DNA from 4 places in the Nocardia sp. NPDC051463 genome. Region 1 is predicted to be linked to each of the others. Evidence: riboswitches for the same ligand, from Rfam matches in the RefSeq annotation. Region 1 holds a riboswitch; each other region holds the start of a gene.
What was found. A riboswitch is a leader RNA that binds a small molecule or an ion and turns the genes downstream of it on or off. The one in region 1 is predicted to bind S-adenosylmethionine.
Positions count from the first base shown of each region.

Region 2: it holds a riboswitch for S-adenosylmethionine, as region 1 does, so the genes downstream of both, AB0M74_RS15470 (rhodanese-like domain-containing protein) here and AB0M74_RS29145 (hypothetical protein) in region 1, are expected to answer to the same signal.
Region 3: it holds a riboswitch for S-adenosylmethionine, as region 1 does, so the genes downstream of both, AB0M74_RS19985 (aminotransferase class V-fold PLP-dependent enzyme) here and AB0M74_RS29145 (hypothetical protein) in region 1, are expected to answer to the same signal.
Region 4: it holds a riboswitch for S-adenosylmethionine, as region 1 does, so the genes downstream of both, AB0M74_RS13505 (bifunctional o-acetylhomoserine/o-acetylserine sulfhydrylase) here and AB0M74_RS29145 (hypothetical protein) in region 1, are expected to answer to the same signal.

Region 1 is NZ_JBFBAB010000030.1:24,400-28,488, reverse strand. It holds gene AB0M74_RS29155 (glycosyltransferase family A protein) at 1-613, shown strand, start outside; gene AB0M74_RS29150 (hypothetical protein) at 819-1,535, opposite strand; SAM riboswitch class I at 1,821-1,914, shown strand; gene AB0M74_RS29145 (hypothetical protein) at 2,259-2,552, shown strand; gene AB0M74_RS29140 (GNAT family N-acetyltransferase) at 2,604-3,167, shown strand; gene AB0M74_RS29135 (LLM class flavin-dependent oxidoreductase) at 3,164-4,089, shown strand, end outside.
Region 2 is NZ_JBFBAB010000009.1:194,838-198,926, reverse strand. It holds gene AB0M74_RS15485 (type 1 glutamine amidotransferase family protein) at 1-313, opposite strand, end outside; gene AB0M74_RS15480 (RpiB/LacA/LacB family sugar-phosphate isomerase) at 571-1,017, opposite strand; gene AB0M74_RS15475 (O-succinylhomoserine sulfhydrylase) at 1,123-2,349, opposite strand; gene AB0M74_RS15470 (rhodanese-like domain-containing protein) at 2,334-2,750, opposite strand; SAM riboswitch class IV at 2,765-2,881, opposite strand; gene AB0M74_RS15465 (hypothetical protein) at 2,944-3,399, opposite strand; gene AB0M74_RS15460 (FAD-dependent oxidoreductase) at 3,741-4,089, shown strand, end outside.
Region 3 is NZ_JBFBAB010000014.1:146,756-150,844, reverse strand. It holds gene AB0M74_RS19995 (DHA2 family efflux MFS transporter permease subunit) at 1-847, shown strand, start outside; gene AB0M74_RS19990 (LysE family translocator) at 849-1,493, opposite strand; SAM riboswitch class IV at 1,634-1,747, shown strand; gene AB0M74_RS19985 (aminotransferase class V-fold PLP-dependent enzyme) at 1,794-3,116, shown strand; gene AB0M74_RS19980 (flavin reductase family protein) at 3,206-3,757, opposite strand; gene AB0M74_RS19975 (YbaK/EbsC family protein) at 3,869-4,089, opposite strand, start outside.
Region 4 is NZ_JBFBAB010000008.1:27,817-31,905, forward strand. It holds gene AB0M74_RS13500 (homoserine O-acetyltransferase) at 1-27, opposite strand, end outside; gene AB0M74_RS13505 (bifunctional o-acetylhomoserine/o-acetylserine sulfhydrylase) at 102-1,451, opposite strand; SAM riboswitch class IV at 1,538-1,648, opposite strand; gene AB0M74_RS13510 (TetR family transcriptional regulator) at 1,701-2,438, opposite strand; gene AB0M74_RS13515 (MFS transporter) at 2,573-4,066, shown strand.

The DNA.
Region 1 (4,089 bases):
ACCGCTGCTGTGCTGGTCATGGGCGTCCACGCTGCCGATCTCGATGGCCAACCGCAGCAGCAGACCCTCGACAGCGGTGGCCTGCGGGCAATTCCTGGTCTTCGACACCGCCGCCTACCGAGCAATCGGTGGCCACGGCGCAGTGGCGGCCAGTCCCACTGAGGACCTGGACATCGCTCGAGTCCTACGCCGCAACGGTTTCCGCACCGCACTCGTCGCGGCGGGACAGCTGGCCCAGACCAGAATGTACTGCGGTGCCACCGAACTCGAAGCGGGCTATACCCGTTGGCTGTGGTCGGCCTACGGTGGCTCCGCAGGTGCCGGTGCGTCCGTCGGAGCCATTGCCGCGCTGGCCTATTGGGTTCCACCGCTGGCCGCTGTCGCCGGTAGCGGGATGACCCGTCGCGCCGGCCTGCTCGGCTACTCGGCCGCGGTGGCAGGCCGGCTACTGTCTTGTTGCCTCGAGGCGGGCGGCCCCATCAAGGCCACGGATGTCTTCGCGGCACTTGCACATCCACTGTCCATCGGCGCATACCTCGGCCTGTGGGCGCGATCCCGCAGCGCGCATCGACGCGGCGAGCTCCGCTGGAAAGACCGCCCCCTCCCGCCCTGACCGGTCTGCCCATGTCCTCCACAGTGCCATTGCTCCTGCCCTGTCCCCGCTTCCGGTGCCGCGACCGGACACCACTACACCGGTTGTTCGGTGCGACACGGGGTGTACGGATCGACACCGGGGGCGGCTGCCGTCTGGCGCACAGGGGTGACGCCTTCGGCTCCTGGGCCTTTTGATTCCGGACCGGAGGGTCGGACAGACCGAGCTATGGAACCGCGGTGATACCGATGGTCGGGAGGAAGAAGCACGAGTGGCCGTTGTTTTCGACGGCGCCGAAGACGGCGGCGAGCACGGTTCCCGAGCCGGTATCGACCGGGACGGCGCGGACCCCGCCGACCGGGAGGGCGGCGAAGAAGAAGTCCTGGATCGCGCGTTCGGCAAGGGGGCGGATTTCTGCGGGGACCTCGGCGGGGACCATAGCTCGGAAGACGTCGGAGAGCAGGCCCATCGAGGTGGCGCCGCTGCGCCCGTTGCTCAGGTTCATCCAGGCGACACGCATGCCCGACTCGGTCGAGGTGTCGGGGGCAACGCCATAGGGCACGAAGGTGAACATGGTCTGGCCCGCTTTCACGGCGGTGAGATCGAGGCCGGGGATGTTCACCGTGGTCTTGGGCCACGGGCCGGGAAAAGCGCCCGCGATGGCGGGGACCAGGCCAAGGGTGCCTGCGTCGGAGCAGAATGCCGCGGCGGTCGGATACAGGAAGGGGTCCATGCCGGCGGCACGCAGCGCTTGCACCGCCGATTGATACGCGCCGAACAGATCGGTAGGCGCGGCTGCCGGGGCGAGACCGGGGCGCTCGGCGGCCGCAGCCGGGGTGGGAGCCGCCGGAGCGCCGAAAGCGGTGGCAGGGGCGGCAAGGGCTAGCGCGGCGGCACTCGTCGCGATGGCGGTCAGCGTGGTCAGACGGCGCACAACGGTCACTTCGGACCTCCTCATCGTCGGCACGATCGAGGACACGGTACTCCGGCAAACTCTCGAAGCTGGGAATCTTCGGCACAGCTAATTTCCGGCGCGTCGCACGCGACACGATCTGTGAGTCGGATCCATGAGGTGGGCGCTGCTCAGGGCGACGGGCTAAATGATCGCGGGAGACGACCTGTCGGACAAGGGCTGCGCTCACGCTGATTCCTAACCTTGTTCTGGAGTGCCCTTGCTTCGCATGCTATTTCGGCTAGCCCCTCGACGGCCCCGAGCTCGCCGCGGGCCGCACCATCCAGAGCGACCGAGAGACCTGGCTCGTCGACGTCGCAGCAACCCCCCGCGAGCCGGGTGCGGGTGCTTCCGCCGGGAACGATGGAGGAAACCGACATGATCACCGAACAACCCGGCAACCGTTGGGCCCCTCGCCCTGTCGACCAGTGCCACATCACCGCCGCGAGCTGTCGCGACTGACCACGCCGCCAGCTTGTGCACCCGTCACTGGCCGGGTGATGTGACCGCCTGATGAGGGGCCGGTCTCGTTCGTTTCTTCGAAGGACCTCGATATGAGTGCGTCCATCGCATCTGGCGCAGCCGTTTCCGGCGCAGCCGCGGCCGTCGGCGGTGCGCCCGCCTCCCCGGGCCGGCCCGGCACGAGTGCAGCACCCGGCGAACCCGCCACCCCGGCACCCGACGAATCCGCCACGTCCGGCACCGTCGACTCGGTTGGCATCGTCCATCCGTCCGGAGCGGGTACGACGACCGCCACTGTTCGATCTGCGGCCCACCATCGGTGCGCCGGCCCATCGGATCCAACCCCACCGCGATCTATCACACGGCAACACCGAGATCGTGGCCACCGCCTCCGGCGCGGGCGAGGCGCTCCATGGCGAGATCGGCGTGCTCACCAAGAAGAACAACAGGCTGATCGGCGCGGTGCACAAGGCCATCGACCACGCCATCCAGTCGGGCACCTACCAGCAGGCCATCGACCGGTGGGGCGCAAGCCCGAAACAGTGACCGACTCGCGGACCAACCCGCCCGGCCTGCCGAAGAAGTCGTGACAGCCCGATGACACAGCGACTTTCCTCGAGCCGGCGACGCTCGCCGACGACTCGACCCGAGCTGCGCGTGTACGCGGTCGCCCAGGACGATCCGCTGGCCACACCCCTGCTCGCGGAGCTCGCCGTCGAATACAGCATGCGCTACGGCCGGACCGTCGGTGCCGTGCACGACTCGCTGCGCGCCTATCCAGCCGCGGAGTTCGCGGCGCCGGACGGTGCGCTGCTGGTCGTGACCCGCGACGGCGAACCCGTGGCGGGCGGCGCTTTCCGGCGCTACGACGACGACACCGCCGAGCTGAAACGCATCTGGACCGCACGTGAGCACCGCAGGCAGGGACTGGGCCGCTTCGTGCTCGAACAGCTGGAGACCGAAATCGCACGGCGTGGATACCGCCGCATCTACCTGATCACGGGTCCACGCCAGCCCGAGGCCGTCGCCCTGTATCTGGCTCACGGTTACACCGCGCTCTACGACTTGGACACCCCGTCGGAAGAGATCGCCCCGCATCCCTTCGAGAAGTACCTGCACGCCCCACTTCCCGCCTCCGACCCGGTAGGAGCCCACGCATGAAGTTCCTGCTGTTCACCCTGGTCACCCGGGTTCCGGATCCGACAACCGGGCGACTGCCCGGCACCAGAGAGCGGCTGCGCACTGTCATCGAGCAGGCGAGCAGCGCCGAAGAGCTCGGCTACGACGGGTTCGCCGTCGGCGAGCGGCACGAGGATCCGTTCCTGTCGGCCGCACCGCCGGTGATCCTCAGCCACATCGCCGCGGTCACCTCGCGCATCTCGTTGTTCACCGCGGTCACCACTCTGAGCCTGCTGGATCCGGTGCGCGCCTTCGAGGACTACTCGACGCTGGACAATCTCTCCGGCGGCAGGCTGGAACTGATCATCGGCAAGGGCAACGGCAGCGCACAAGCCGAGTTGTTCCACGTCACCACCGACGATCAGTGGGACCGCAATCGGGAAGGCTACGAGCTGTTCCGGGAACTCTGGGCCAGCGACAGCGTGACCTGGTCCGGTCGGTTCCGGCCCGAACTCCGCGCGGCCAAGGCGCTGCCGCGGCCGTGGCAGCCACGCATCCGCATCTGGCACGGCAGCGCGACGAGTCGCGACTCGGTGGAACTGGCCGCGCGCCACGGTGATCCGCTGTTCTCGGCGAATGTCACCAATCCCATCGAGCCGTATGCCGAGCTCGTGCGCCACTACCGGGAGCGGTGGGAGTTCTACGGGCACGACCCTGCCGATGCCATGGTCGGCGCGGGTACCGCCGGATTCCACGTGGCCAGGACCTCGCAGGAGGCCGCGGCGGTGTTCCGGCCGATCTTCGAGGCACGACTCGCGCTGGCCCGCAAGCTCGGGTTGCCGGTGGTGTTCGAGACCCTCGAGGACTTCCTCACCCGCAGCTCGGCATTGGTCGGCAGCCCGGAGCAGGTCATCGACAAGGTCGGCCGTCAGCACGAACACTTCGGCCACGAGGTGACCCACCT
Region 2 (4,089 bases), on a different contig from region 1:
CCGGGACACCCGCCTCGAGGAACACTCTGGCCAGGCGAGCGAACGGGGCAAGTTCGCCCGTAACCCAAGTATCCGCGCCGGGCAGGATCAACATCGCGCTGTCAGCTGGGGTGAGATCGGCGATCGCCACATCCGGCACGATCCGCATCCCACCCATCGTGGTGATCGGATCCGTGCTCAACCCGACCGTCTCGACCCGGAACTTTCCGGGCTCTTTATGCCAGGTGTGCTTGTTGATGTGCGCAGTGGCAGCACCGACCTCCCAGTCGGCGAGAGTGTCGAAAACGGCCAGGTGAACTGTCTGCGTGGTCATGACAGTATCCTGTCATATTTGACAGGATACTGTCAACACCGCAAGCGAGGCCGATCTGAAACACAGCTCAACCGACGCGTTATTTGGACTCGGGAGCTCATCGTCGTTAGCGAGATGGCGGGTGGTTGCGAGGCAGAGCGACCATTCGACTACGCCCGCCCCTATCACCGGGCACACCCCGGGTTCAGGCGCTCGACAGCACGGGCAAAGGGGGCGCGACCTGCGGATCGGCGAAGGAACGGGCCGGTCAGATTTACTCAGCGGGCGCGCTCGAGCTTCGAGAGGTGCGCGATATTGGCTCGGTCGTCGGAGTCCGCGCTCGGCTCCGTCATGAACCAGGCATCGAGGATCTCTGTCAGCAGGGCACTCGAGGTCGTGCGCAGGCTCAGCGCGAGGACATTCGCGTCGTTCCACTTGCGCGCACCGGCCGCGGTGGCGGCATCGCCACAGAGCGCGGCCCGGATACCGGCCACCTTGTTCGCGGCAATAGACGCACCGGTTCCGGTCCAGCAGCAGACGATGCCCTGCTCGGCTCGCCCCTCGGCGACATCACGCGCCGCCGCCGCACTGGCCCAGGCCCAGTCGTCGCGCTCCACCTCGGAGAGCGCCCCGTGTGCGAGCGTCTCCAACCCGCGCCGATGCAGCTCCTCGATCAGTTCCCTCGCCACTCCCACACGCTCGTCCGCTGCCACCGAGATCCGCATACGTCCAGGGTAGGCACGCGGCGGCGCCGCAGGTCACCGAACGGGACATCACCGCTCGCTTCTCGGCGGCCGCCGCGACAATGTCCCGACCGGCGGCGAGTTGCTCTAGCCGAGGGCGTGGTCCAGGTCGTCGAGGAGGTCCTCGACGTCTTCCAGGCCGACCGAAATGCGGACGACGCCGTCGGTGAGACCGATGGTCGCGCGACCTTCCGGGCCCATGGCGCGATGGGTGGTGGTGGCCGGGTGGGTGATGAGGGTCTTGGAGTCACCGAGATTGTTGGAGATGTCGACGATGCGCAAGCGGTTGAGCACCTCGAAGGCACGCTTCTTGCCTTCATCCGCAGGCGCGTTCAGCTCGAAGGTGACCACCGTGCCGCCGCCGCTCATCTGGCTCACGGCCAGCTCGTGCTGCGGATGTGATTCCAGGAAGGGGTATTTCACCCAGCCGACGGACTTGTTGCCCTCGAGGAATTGGGCGATGCGCAGCGCGGATTCAGTGGAATGACGCACCCGCAGCGGCATCGTCTCCAAGCCCTTGAGCAGGGTCCACGCATTGAACGGGCTCAATGCGGGACCGGTGTGGCGCATCAGATTCTTCACCGGGCCGTCGATGTAGTCCTGTGCACCGAGAATCGCGCCGCCGAGCACCCGGCCCTGGCCGTCGATGTGCTTGGTGCCGGAATACACCAGGACGTCGGCGCCGAGTTCGAAGCCACGCTGCAGCAGCGGCGTGGCGAAGACGTTGTCCAGCACCACCTTCGCGCCCGCGGCATGGGCGAGTTCGGTGACCCGGCGCACGTCCACCAGCGTCTGCATCGGATTGGCCGGTGTCTCGAAGAACACCGCCTGGGTGGGTACCGACAGTGCCTGCTCCCACTGGTCGAGGTCGTCACCGTCGACGAAGACGGTTTCGATTCCCCAGCGCGGCAGAATCTCGTTGCACACCACGAAGCAGGAGCCGAACAGGCTGCGCGCGGCCACCAGTCGATCACCCGCGCCGAGCAGCGCGCCGAGCGCGGTGAAGACGGCGGACATACCGCTCGCCGTGGCGAAGCAGGCTTCGCCCCCGTCCATCAGCCGCAGCCGTTCCTCGAACATGGCGACCGTCGGGTTGCCGTAGCGGGAGTAGACGAAATGTTCGACATCGCCGGTGAACGCGGCCTCGGCGGCCTCCGCGCTCTCGTAGACGAAGCCGGAGGTCAGGTACAGCGCTTCGGCCGTCTCCTCGAAACCGGAGCGCCGCAAGCCACCGCGCACGCCGAGGGTCGCCGGACCGACGCCATCGGGCAGCGGCTTGTCGAAGGAGCCGCCGGTGATCACGATTGCCGCCATGGGAGGCCGATGGCGCGCCAACCGGAGCCGCCACGATGACCGGTCGCGTCGAGGCCGCCCTCGAAGCCGTCCAGCACGTTGTAGGACGGTCCGATCCCGAGCCCGGTCGCGGTGTTCGCGGCATGCGCGGAACGCTGCCCGGAGCGACACAGGAACACGACGGGGGCCTCCGGGTTACGGCCGTCGAGCGCCTGGGTCAGCTGCTCGACGAACGCCCCATTGCGAGTACCGGTGCCGTCGACCCACTCGATCAGCACCGTCGGGCGCTCGATCGATGTGGTGTCGGGAACTCCGACGAAGCGCCATTCGGCTTCGGTCCGCACGTCCACCAGGACGGCTTCGGGGTTGTCCCGCAGTAATTCCCACGCCTGCTGCGGGGTGATGTCACCGGCATAACTCATGTGGACCTCCTGTGAATCCGCTCTTGCCGCACCTGGGTTCGGGTGCGCGGCCAGGTCGTCACCCGGAGCACCCCGCCGCGGAGGAGGGTTGCCGACCAGCAAGCCGGGGCTTGACGCTGGTTCTCATGACCTGGTTCTGAGATTGCCTGGGCGGGGGTCACCCTGTCAAACCCCAGTTCACGACGTGGGATGGTCACCCACAGATGAGCCAGCCGTCGCCCGATCGCGTCAGATTCCAGGTCGCCGTGGCCGCCTTGCCGTCGACCTCGGTGGTGACCGTCGCCTTCGCCCGGTCACCGTCGACCATCGGATTCTCGATTTTTGTTATCTCGACGGACTTTCCGGTTTCGAGGCCGCCGAGTTGGGTGGCCAGCGACGACTTGCGCTCGTCGAATCCGTCGCACGCCACAGCCGGCGGCGGCGTGACGTCGCTGTGGCCACGAGCGTTGGCGTAGTTGCGGACCGCCGCCGCGATGCGATCTGCCTCTGTGACATTTTTCTCAGCCGGTGACAGCAGCCCGCCGAGCACGATCCCGACGACCACGATGGCCGCCACCCCTGCCGCCGCGATGAACGGCCACGGGGTGCGGGAGTCGGTCTGGTCGACCTCGATTACGGCGTCGCCGTCGGTGCCTTGCTGATCGGTCATGGCCACGATGATCCCTGGTCGGCGGGGTTATCGAGCGCGCGCCCCCGAACTCGGACGACACGCCGCCGAGGATCCGCGCACACAACGGTTACCCCTGGGCACACCGTGGGTATGCAACGAGAGGCGGGCCGTAGTGGCCGCAGGCCGGTCACCGCACCGGCGCGGGCCGCCCCTTGGACCACCGATAGAATCGCGAGACTGCGGCCTGCTGTCATAGCTGATATGACTGCGAGTCGGCACCAGTGTCCGCACATCAGGTGCAACCACAGCGGCGCGTCGAGTTAGCCTAGGCTAAGACCGACGCCATTAATTGTTTTCGACCTTAAGGGTGCGCGTAAGAGATGACCGAACAGAGTGCAGCGACCCGCCCGCTCCGCATCGCGATCGTGGGCGCAGGGCCGGCCGGCATCTACGCCGCCGACGCATTGATGAAGTCCGACGCGGAAGTGTCGATCGACTTGTTCGAGCGCATGCCTGCTCCGTTCGGGCTGATCCGCTACGGCGTCGCGCCCGACCATCCGCGCATCAAGGGCATCATCACCGCCCTGCACAAGGTGCTCGACAAGCCGCAGGTGCGCCTGCTCGGCAACATCGACTACGGCACCGACATCACCCTCGACGACCTGCGCACCTTCTATGACGCGGTCATCTTCTCCACCGGCGCCAACGCCGACCGCGCCCTGGATATCC
Region 3 (4,089 bases), on a different contig from region 1:
TTTTGTCCTCGCACGGCGCGTGCTGCCGCGCGAGGACGTGCGCGGCAGCGGTGAGCCGTTCGATGTCGCGGGGTTCGTGCTGATCGGGGCCGGGCTTTCGCTACTGGTCTACGGACTCGGCGAATTCGGTAGTCGGGGCAGGCTTGCCGCGGTGTCGGTGTGGGTTCCCGTGCTGGTCGGCGCGGTCGCGCTCGGTGGCTTCGTCCTGCGCTCGGTGCGCGGGCGCGGGCCGCGGGTCCTCGATGTCGGCCTGTTCCGCAATCCGATCTTCGCGACCGCGAACGTGGCCAACTTCTTCGCAGGCGTGGCGATGTTCGGGTCGATGCTGTTGCTGCCCTTGTATTTCCAGCTACTGCATGGCAAAGGGTTGATCGCCACCGGGCTGTCGCTGTTCGCGTTCGGTCTCGGCGGCATCGTCGCGCTGCCGGTATCGGGACGGCTGACCGACCGCTACGGGGGTGGTGTCGTCGCGGTGGCGGGCAATGCGTTGATCGTCGCGACAACGGTGTCGTTCGCGCTGTCGGACGCCTCGCTGAATCCCCTACTTGTGCAGGCGTTGTTGCTGGTCAGAGGGATTGCTGCGGGACTGACCGGAATGCCCATCGTTACGGCGGCCTATGCGGCAGTCGGTCGCGAGCAACTCCCGGATGCCGCGTCGTTCGTGAATATCGTGCAGCGGGTGGGTGGCGCCGTCGGTGCGGCATTGATGGCGGTCGTCCTCTATCGTGCGGCCGCGGCGGGTGTGTCCATCGATGTGAGCTTCCAGCGGTCGTTCGGGTGGTTGACCGGTGCGGGAGCCGTCGCGCTCGTTGCATCGATCCTCTTGTGGCGCAAGGAAAAAGGGTGACCTAGGCGGCCGAGGCTGCAGTGCCGATACCGAGGGCAGCGAGGACAGCCGCGCTCGCCTGCTCCAGGCGAGCGCGGACCTTCGGCCTGCGTAGCATCGCCACGGCGCGCGAGGCAGCGATCGCGAGCAGCACCATCTCCACCGCGGCGATGCTCGATTCGACCGCGCCGAGGGCGAGGGTGTTGGCGAAGGTGACGTCGGTGAGGAACTGGGGCAGCACCGCCAGGTAGAACAGACCGACCTTCGGGTTGAACATGCACGACACCAGCCCTGCGGCGAATGCCGAGCGAATCGAGGCGGGGGAAGCGGAATTCGCCTGCGCGGTAACCGCTTCGGCCGGGTCGAGGGCGGCCCGCCGCTGTCGCCGGTGATCGATGAGCGCCCGAACTCCCAAGTACACCAAGTAGATTCCGCCGACGATCTTCAGTGCGCGATAGGCCGTCGCCGACTGCTCCAGCAAAGCTGCGACGCCCGCCGCGACCACAATGGCCCATCCGATGCCGCCGAGCGCCGATCCGATCGCTGCCGCGATCCCGGGTCGCGCGTCCACGATCGAGAAGCGCAGCACCAGGAACGAATCGGGGCCGGGCGTGATGGACAGCAGCACGCACAGGCCGACGAAACTGAGCAGCAGGGAAAGCGTCACTCACCGAGGGGACCGCACATCACGACATGGCGCAACCGGGTTTCGGCGTGTCGAAACCATGCTCGCCTTCTCCTGGTCGCGAGTGTGGTGTTTCCGATTCCGGTTGACAGCGGCCGGTGCGGTCTGCCAATCTCGGTGCAGGTCATGAGTACCAGCATCAAGCCCTGGCTAGCTGGTCGGCAACCCTCCTCCGCGGTGGGGTGCTCCAGGTGACGACCTGGCCGCCGCCCGACCGGGCGCGGCAAGCGCGGACTCGTCAACCCCCTTGGTTCCGGGTCCCATAGCCGACGGGATTTCGTGATGACTGCTGTGGTGGAGCAGACCTGCGCCGCCCTCGCCCGGGTCTCCGGCGACGATCTGCGGGTGCCGCTCGTCCAGGGCGGAACGACCACCTACGCGAACTTCGACTACGCCGCAAGCGCACCGGCATTGGCGCAGGTCACCGACCGAGTGCAGCAGTTGCTGCCGTTCTACGCGAGCGTGCACCGGGGTGCGGGCTACGCCTCGCGGATCTCCACCGAGTGCTACGAGGCGGCGCGCGGTTCGGTGGCCGGATTCTTCGATGCCGACGACGACCAGGTGGTGGTGTTCACCCGCAACACCACCGACGCGCTGAACCTGCTCGCCGCCTGTGTACCCGGCGACACCGTGGTGCTGGATATCGAGCACCACGCCAACTTCCTGGCGTGGACGCGCAATGGCCGCCGGGTAGTCCGGGCCGCGGACACCGTGGCCGAGACCATCCGGCTGCTGGTCGCCGAACTGTGCAGCAAGCCCGCCGCGCTGCTCGCGGTCACCGGGGCCTCCAACGTCACCGGCGAGGTGCTGCCATTGGAGCGACTGGCCACCATCGCACACCAGTGTGGTGCGCGCATCCTGGTCGATGCCGCACAGTTGGCTCCGCATCGCCGAATCAGTCTGCGCGACAGCGGCATCGACTATCTCGCCTGCTCCGGGCACAAGCTGTACGCGCCCTACGGCGCGGGTGTGCTCGTCGGGCGGCGCGATTGGCTGGATGCCGCCGACCCGTATCTGGCAGGCGGTGGCGCGGTTCGCGAAGTCACCACCACAGGCGCCGACTGGGCCCCGGCACCGCAGCGCCACGAGGCAGGCTCCCCGAACGTCCTCGGCGCGGCCGCGCTCGCCGCCGCCTGTGACGCGCTCTGTGCGATCGATCCCGAAACCCTCGCCACCCACGAACGCCTGCTCGCCGACCGACTCCGCGCCGGCCTGTCCGCCATTCCCGGCGTCAACCTGCTGCGCATCTGGGACGACAGCCCTGACACCGTCGGCATTGTCGCCTTTACCCTGGACGGCTTCGTCCCCGGCCACGTCGCCGCCTATCTCTCCGCCGAACACGGCATCGGCATCCGCGACGGCCGCTTCTGCGCCCACCCGCTGCTGGCCCGCCTCGGTCTCGACGGCGCACTGCGCGCCAGCATCGGCCTCGGCACCAGCTCCACCGACGTCGACCGCCTCGTCGAGGCCATCGCAGCCCTTGTCGAATCCGGCGCTACCTGGAACTACGCCGCCACCGACGGCCTATGGAACCCCACCCCCGAAACCCGCCCCTTCACCAGCCCCGACACCGCTGTCGGCGCCGCACCCTGCCACCTCGGCTGACCGAACTTCGGGGGTGGGATGTGCTGCTACTCGGCGAGCCATTCCCCGTCGAGATCTTCTTCAACACCCTGGACGTCGGGTAACCGGGCTCATTCGCCGAGGGCGTTCGGGCGGTGGTAGCGGCCGTTGTAATAGAGCAGCGGCGCGGCGGCCGGTTTTTCATCGGTGTTGTCGTGGACGCGGGTGACCAAGCCGACGGCGAAGGTGTGGTCGCCGATGGGGATGAGCTGCTGGAGAACGGCGCGGACCCAGATGGGGGTGCCGTGCAGGACCGGCTCGCCGGTGTCGAGGGTGGTCCACAGCGAGCGGTCGGTGAAACGTTCCGCCGCGGCGCGCGCGAAGCGCTGGGCCAGGTGGTGCTGGTGTTCACCGAGGAAGTGGATGACCACCGAATCGGCTTTCAGCAGGGCAGCGATGCTCGACGAGGTGTGTGCGATGTTGAAGGAGACCAGCGGGGGTTGCAGCGACAACGACGCGAAGGATGTCGCGGTGAAGCCGACCGGGCCGGTCTCGGAGCAGAGGGTGACGACCGTGACGCCAGCGGGATAGTGGCGCATAGAGGCGAGGTATTGCTCGGCGGTAATGCCGCTCAGATCGTCGGGAATCCGGAAATTAGAGGCGGGCCGTTGTGCTTCGGTCACATGTCGAAGCTACGCCCGGTTCGAGAGTGTTGGGCGCCGACGTCGTTGTTCGATTGATGTTCTCACCGGCTGCTGTGCTGCTCGCCCGGCGTGATCGCGATCGGTCGAGATTCAATCCACGTCGATCGGAAGTCCGGCGGTGATGCGCACCAGTTCGCGAAAAGACGTGCGGAATACGGTGCTCGGATGACCGCCTGCGGCCCATAGCTCGTGATGGCAGGAGAGCGCGGTATCGACCCAGGTAGGCAGGTTTGTGGGGTGTCCCACCGGAGCGATACCACCGATCGGCTGGCCGGTGACCTCCTGCGCCATCGCGGCGGGCGCGTGGGTCA
Region 4 (4,089 bases), on a different contig from region 1:
CAGCCGCACGTCGCCGATGGCGATCATGCCGAGCCGCCCGTCCGGCGGTGGCAGGGCCACCGTCGGAGCGGGTCGCACGGCACTCGGTTCGGCGTGCACGGTCACGTCGCCGCCGCCGCGAAACCGGCTCGCAGATCGGCGAGGATGTCGTCGATTCCCTCGATGCCCACCGCCAGCCGAACCAGCCCCGGCGTGACGCCGGAGGCCAACTGCTCTTCAGGTGTCAGCTGCGAGTGCGTGGTCGACGCAGGATGGATCACGAGAGAACGCACATCACCGATGTTAGCGACATGGCTGTGCAGGGCTAATGCGTCCACGAACTTCTTGCCCGCATCGACACCGCCGCTGAGCTCGAACGCAACAATCGCGCCCGGCCCCTTCGGTGCGAGCTGCTTGGCGCGCTCGTGCCACGGCGAGGACGGCAGCCCCGCGTAGTACACCGCTTCGACGGTGGGCTGGGCGGTCAGGAACTCGGCCACCGCCTGCGCGTTGGCGACATGGCGCTCCAGGCGCAGGCTCAGCGTCTCGACGCCCTGACTGATCAGGAAGGCGTTGAACGGCGACACCGCGGCGCCGAGGTCGCGCAGCAGCTGCACGCGTGCCTTCAGCGCGTACGCGGGTGCGCCCAGGTCGGCGAACACCGCACCGTGGTAGCTCGGGTCCGGAGTGGTGAAACCCGGGAACCGTGGCGCGCCCTGCTCGTCGCGCACGGTCCAGTCGAACGTGCCGCCGTCGACGATCACGCCCGCGACCGCGGTGCCGTGGCCGCCCAGGTACTTGGTCGCCGAGTGCACGACGATGTCGGCACCGTGCGCGAGCGGCTGGATCAGGTACGGGGTGGCGACCGTGTTGTCCACGATCAGCGGCAGTCCGTTGGCGTGCGCGATCGCGGAGATTCCCGGGATGTCGAAGAGGGCACTGCTCGGGTTGGCGATGGTCTCGCCGTAGAACGCCTTGGTGTTCGGCCGGATGGCCGCCCGCCACTGCTCCAGGTCGTCGGGGTCCTCCACGAAGGAGACCTCGATACCGAGCTTGGGCAGCGAGTAGTGGAAGAGGTTGTAGGTGCCGCCGTAGAGGTGCGGGCTGGACACGATGTGGTCGCCTGCCGAGGCCAGGTTGAGGATCGCGTAGGTCTCCGCGGCCTGTCCCGAGGCCAGCAGCAGTGCGGCGACACCACCCTCCAGGGCGGCAATGCGCTGCTCGACCACGTCCTGGGTCGGGTTCATGATCCTGGTGTAGATGTTGCCCGGCTCGGCGAGGCCGAACAACGCGGCCGCGTGATCGGTGTCACGGAAGGCGTAGGAGGTGGTCTGGTAGATCGGGAGGGCGCGGGCGCCGGTGGTCTCGTCCGGGGCCTGCCCCGCGTGGACCTGCTTGGTCTCGAAGGACCACTGCGTCGGATCGGACGCGATCGAATCGATATCGGCCGCGGACGCGATGGGGTCACTCATGTCTTACTCCAAGGGGGTTGTTCGCCAGAACTACTTACTAATGGGATGTGGGCGACGGACAACAACACATGGGGGGTACCTCCTGAAGTGCGCGCTTGCTCTCGACTTTCGAGAGCCCGGTCATCACCCGGAGCACCCCACCGCTGCAGGAGGGTTGCCGTCCAGCAAGCCGGGGCTTCGCGCTGGCACTCATGACCTGACCGGCATCATAGCTGGCGGTCGGTCGACGATCGAAATCGTCGTCGAAAATCACCGGGTTGCGGTGGCCAACGGGACGCAGCAGATGCGCACGAACTCGTCGAAGGTGGACAGGAACGCGGTGCGGCCCGCCATGGCCGCCGCCGCCGGATCGCTGTCGTCGAAGATGTCGACCGAACATTCCATCCCGAGCTGACCGATCAGCTGCCAGGTGCCGACGATCAGCCGCACCTCGAGTGCGTCGGGCTGGGTGTGGAGTCGTTCGGCGAGCACCTCGGCGATCGCGGCGGTCTTGTTGTCGGCATGTTCGAGACTGCGCGCACTGACCGACGGACTGTTGCGCAAGATGCGCTGCATCTGCTGGAACTGCCGGAACGACAGCAGTCTGTCATTTCCGTCTATCGCCTGGTCGATGGTCCGCAGGAAAGCCTCACGCAATGCTTGCAGCTCGTTGCCGGTGACCGGGAGTCCGCGCAGCGTCTCGGCGACAGTGCGGCCGAAGTCCTTGATCGGCCCCAGGATGATGTCTTCTTTGCTGTCGAAATACCGGTTGATCGTCCGGGGCGAGACGTCGGCGGCATTGGCGATCTGCTCGACGGTGGTGGCATCGAAACCATGCGCGTCGCAGAGATCGAGTCCGACCTCGATGATGCGCAACCGGGTCTGCTGCTTCTTGCGCTCGCGCAGGCCGGCAGGCGTGGGAATCGCGGCGTGGTCCTGGTTCGGCTCGGCGCCGGCAGGGGAGTCCGCTGCGGCGCTCGCGCCGGTCGGCGTTGATGACTCGAGCATCTTTCCACTGTATCGCAACCGGGACTTTTCGTGTCGTTAGCAGTCAAATGTCTGATTGCGACATTTTTCTCTTGACGACAAATGTCTGACAATGACAGGATGGCATCACGACTTCGAGTTTCAAGGAGATCAAGGTGACCGAGACTGCGACAGCGGTAGACGTTCCGGAAAAACAAGGCAGTTCGGCACGCTGGTTGGCCCTGGGGGTGATCGCATTGGCCCAGCTCATGGTGGTGCTGGACGCCACCATCGTGACCATCTCGCTGCCGTTCGCACAACGTGATCTCGACATCAGTGATGGCAATAAGCAATGGATGCTCACCGCCTACACGCTGATTTTCGGCGGTCTGCTGTTGCTCGGCGGCCGGCTCGCCGACTACCTCGGCAGGCGCCGGATCTTCATCGTCGGTCTCGTGGGCTTCGCGGCGGCCTCCGCGCTTGCGGGTCTCGCGCAGAACGGTGTGGAGCTGTTCGCCGGCCGCGCACTGCAGGGCGCTTTCGCGGCTTTGCTTGCGCCGGCGGCACTTTCGCTGCTCTCGGTGACTTTCACCGAGGCCAAGGAACGCGCGACCGCGTTCGGTGTCTTCGCCGGAATCTCCGCGGGTGGGGCCGCGCTCGGACTGATCGCGGGTGGCGCGCTCACCGAGTACGCCTCGTGGCGCTGGTGCCTGCTGGTGAACACCCCGATCGCCATCCTCGCTCTGGTCGGTGCGCTGGCCTTTGTGGTGAAGGACATACCGGCCCCGCGCACCGGCGGCTACGACGTGCCGGGTGCCGTCACCGTGACGCTCGGTCTGATCGCGATCGTGTACGGCTTCAGTCGCGCCGCCGACGACGGCTGGTTGGCAGGCAGCACCCTCGGGCTGCTCGTCGCGGGTGTCGCGCTGCTGATCGCCTTCGTCGCGATCGAGCGTCGTTCCTCGAATCCGCTCTTGCCGCTGCATATTCCGGGTGAGATCAACCGTGGCGGCGCCTTCCTCGCCGCGCTGCTCATCCCGATCGCGATGTTCGCGATGTTCCTGTTCCTGAGCTACTACTTCCAGATCACGCTCGGCTACTCGTCGCTGAAGGCCGGCTTTGCGTTCCTGCCGTTCCCCGCGGGCATCGCGATCTCCGCCGGTGTCACCAGTGCGCTGCTGCCGAAGCTCGGCCCGCGGCCGCTGATGGTGGCGGGTGCCGTGCTCGGTGTCCTCGGCCTGCTGTGGCTGGCGCAGTTGAGCTACGGCGACAGCTACGCGGCGAGCGTGCTGCCCGCACAGGTGCTGATCGCGCTCGGTATGGGTCCGCTGTTCGTCGGCATGCAGACCGTCGCGCTGCATCAGGTCGAGGAGGAGGACTCGGGTGTGGCGAGTGCGTTGCTCAACGCCGCGCAGCAGGTCGGAGGCGCGGTCGGCACTGCCCTGCTGACCACCATCTCGGTGCAGACGGCCAAATCGTTCGCGGAGGGCAATCCGACGCTCGACAACCTGGTCGCCCGTGCCTCGATCCACAGCTACGACGTGGCGTTCTACGTCGGCGCCGGTTTCTTCCTCGCCGCGGTCCCGGTGATCGCGTTCATGATCAGGGACAAGCCGCAGAACCTGATCGAGGGCTCCGAGGACGGAGCTCGGGTCCACGTCGGGGTCTGAGATCTTCCTCTCACGACGTCGGA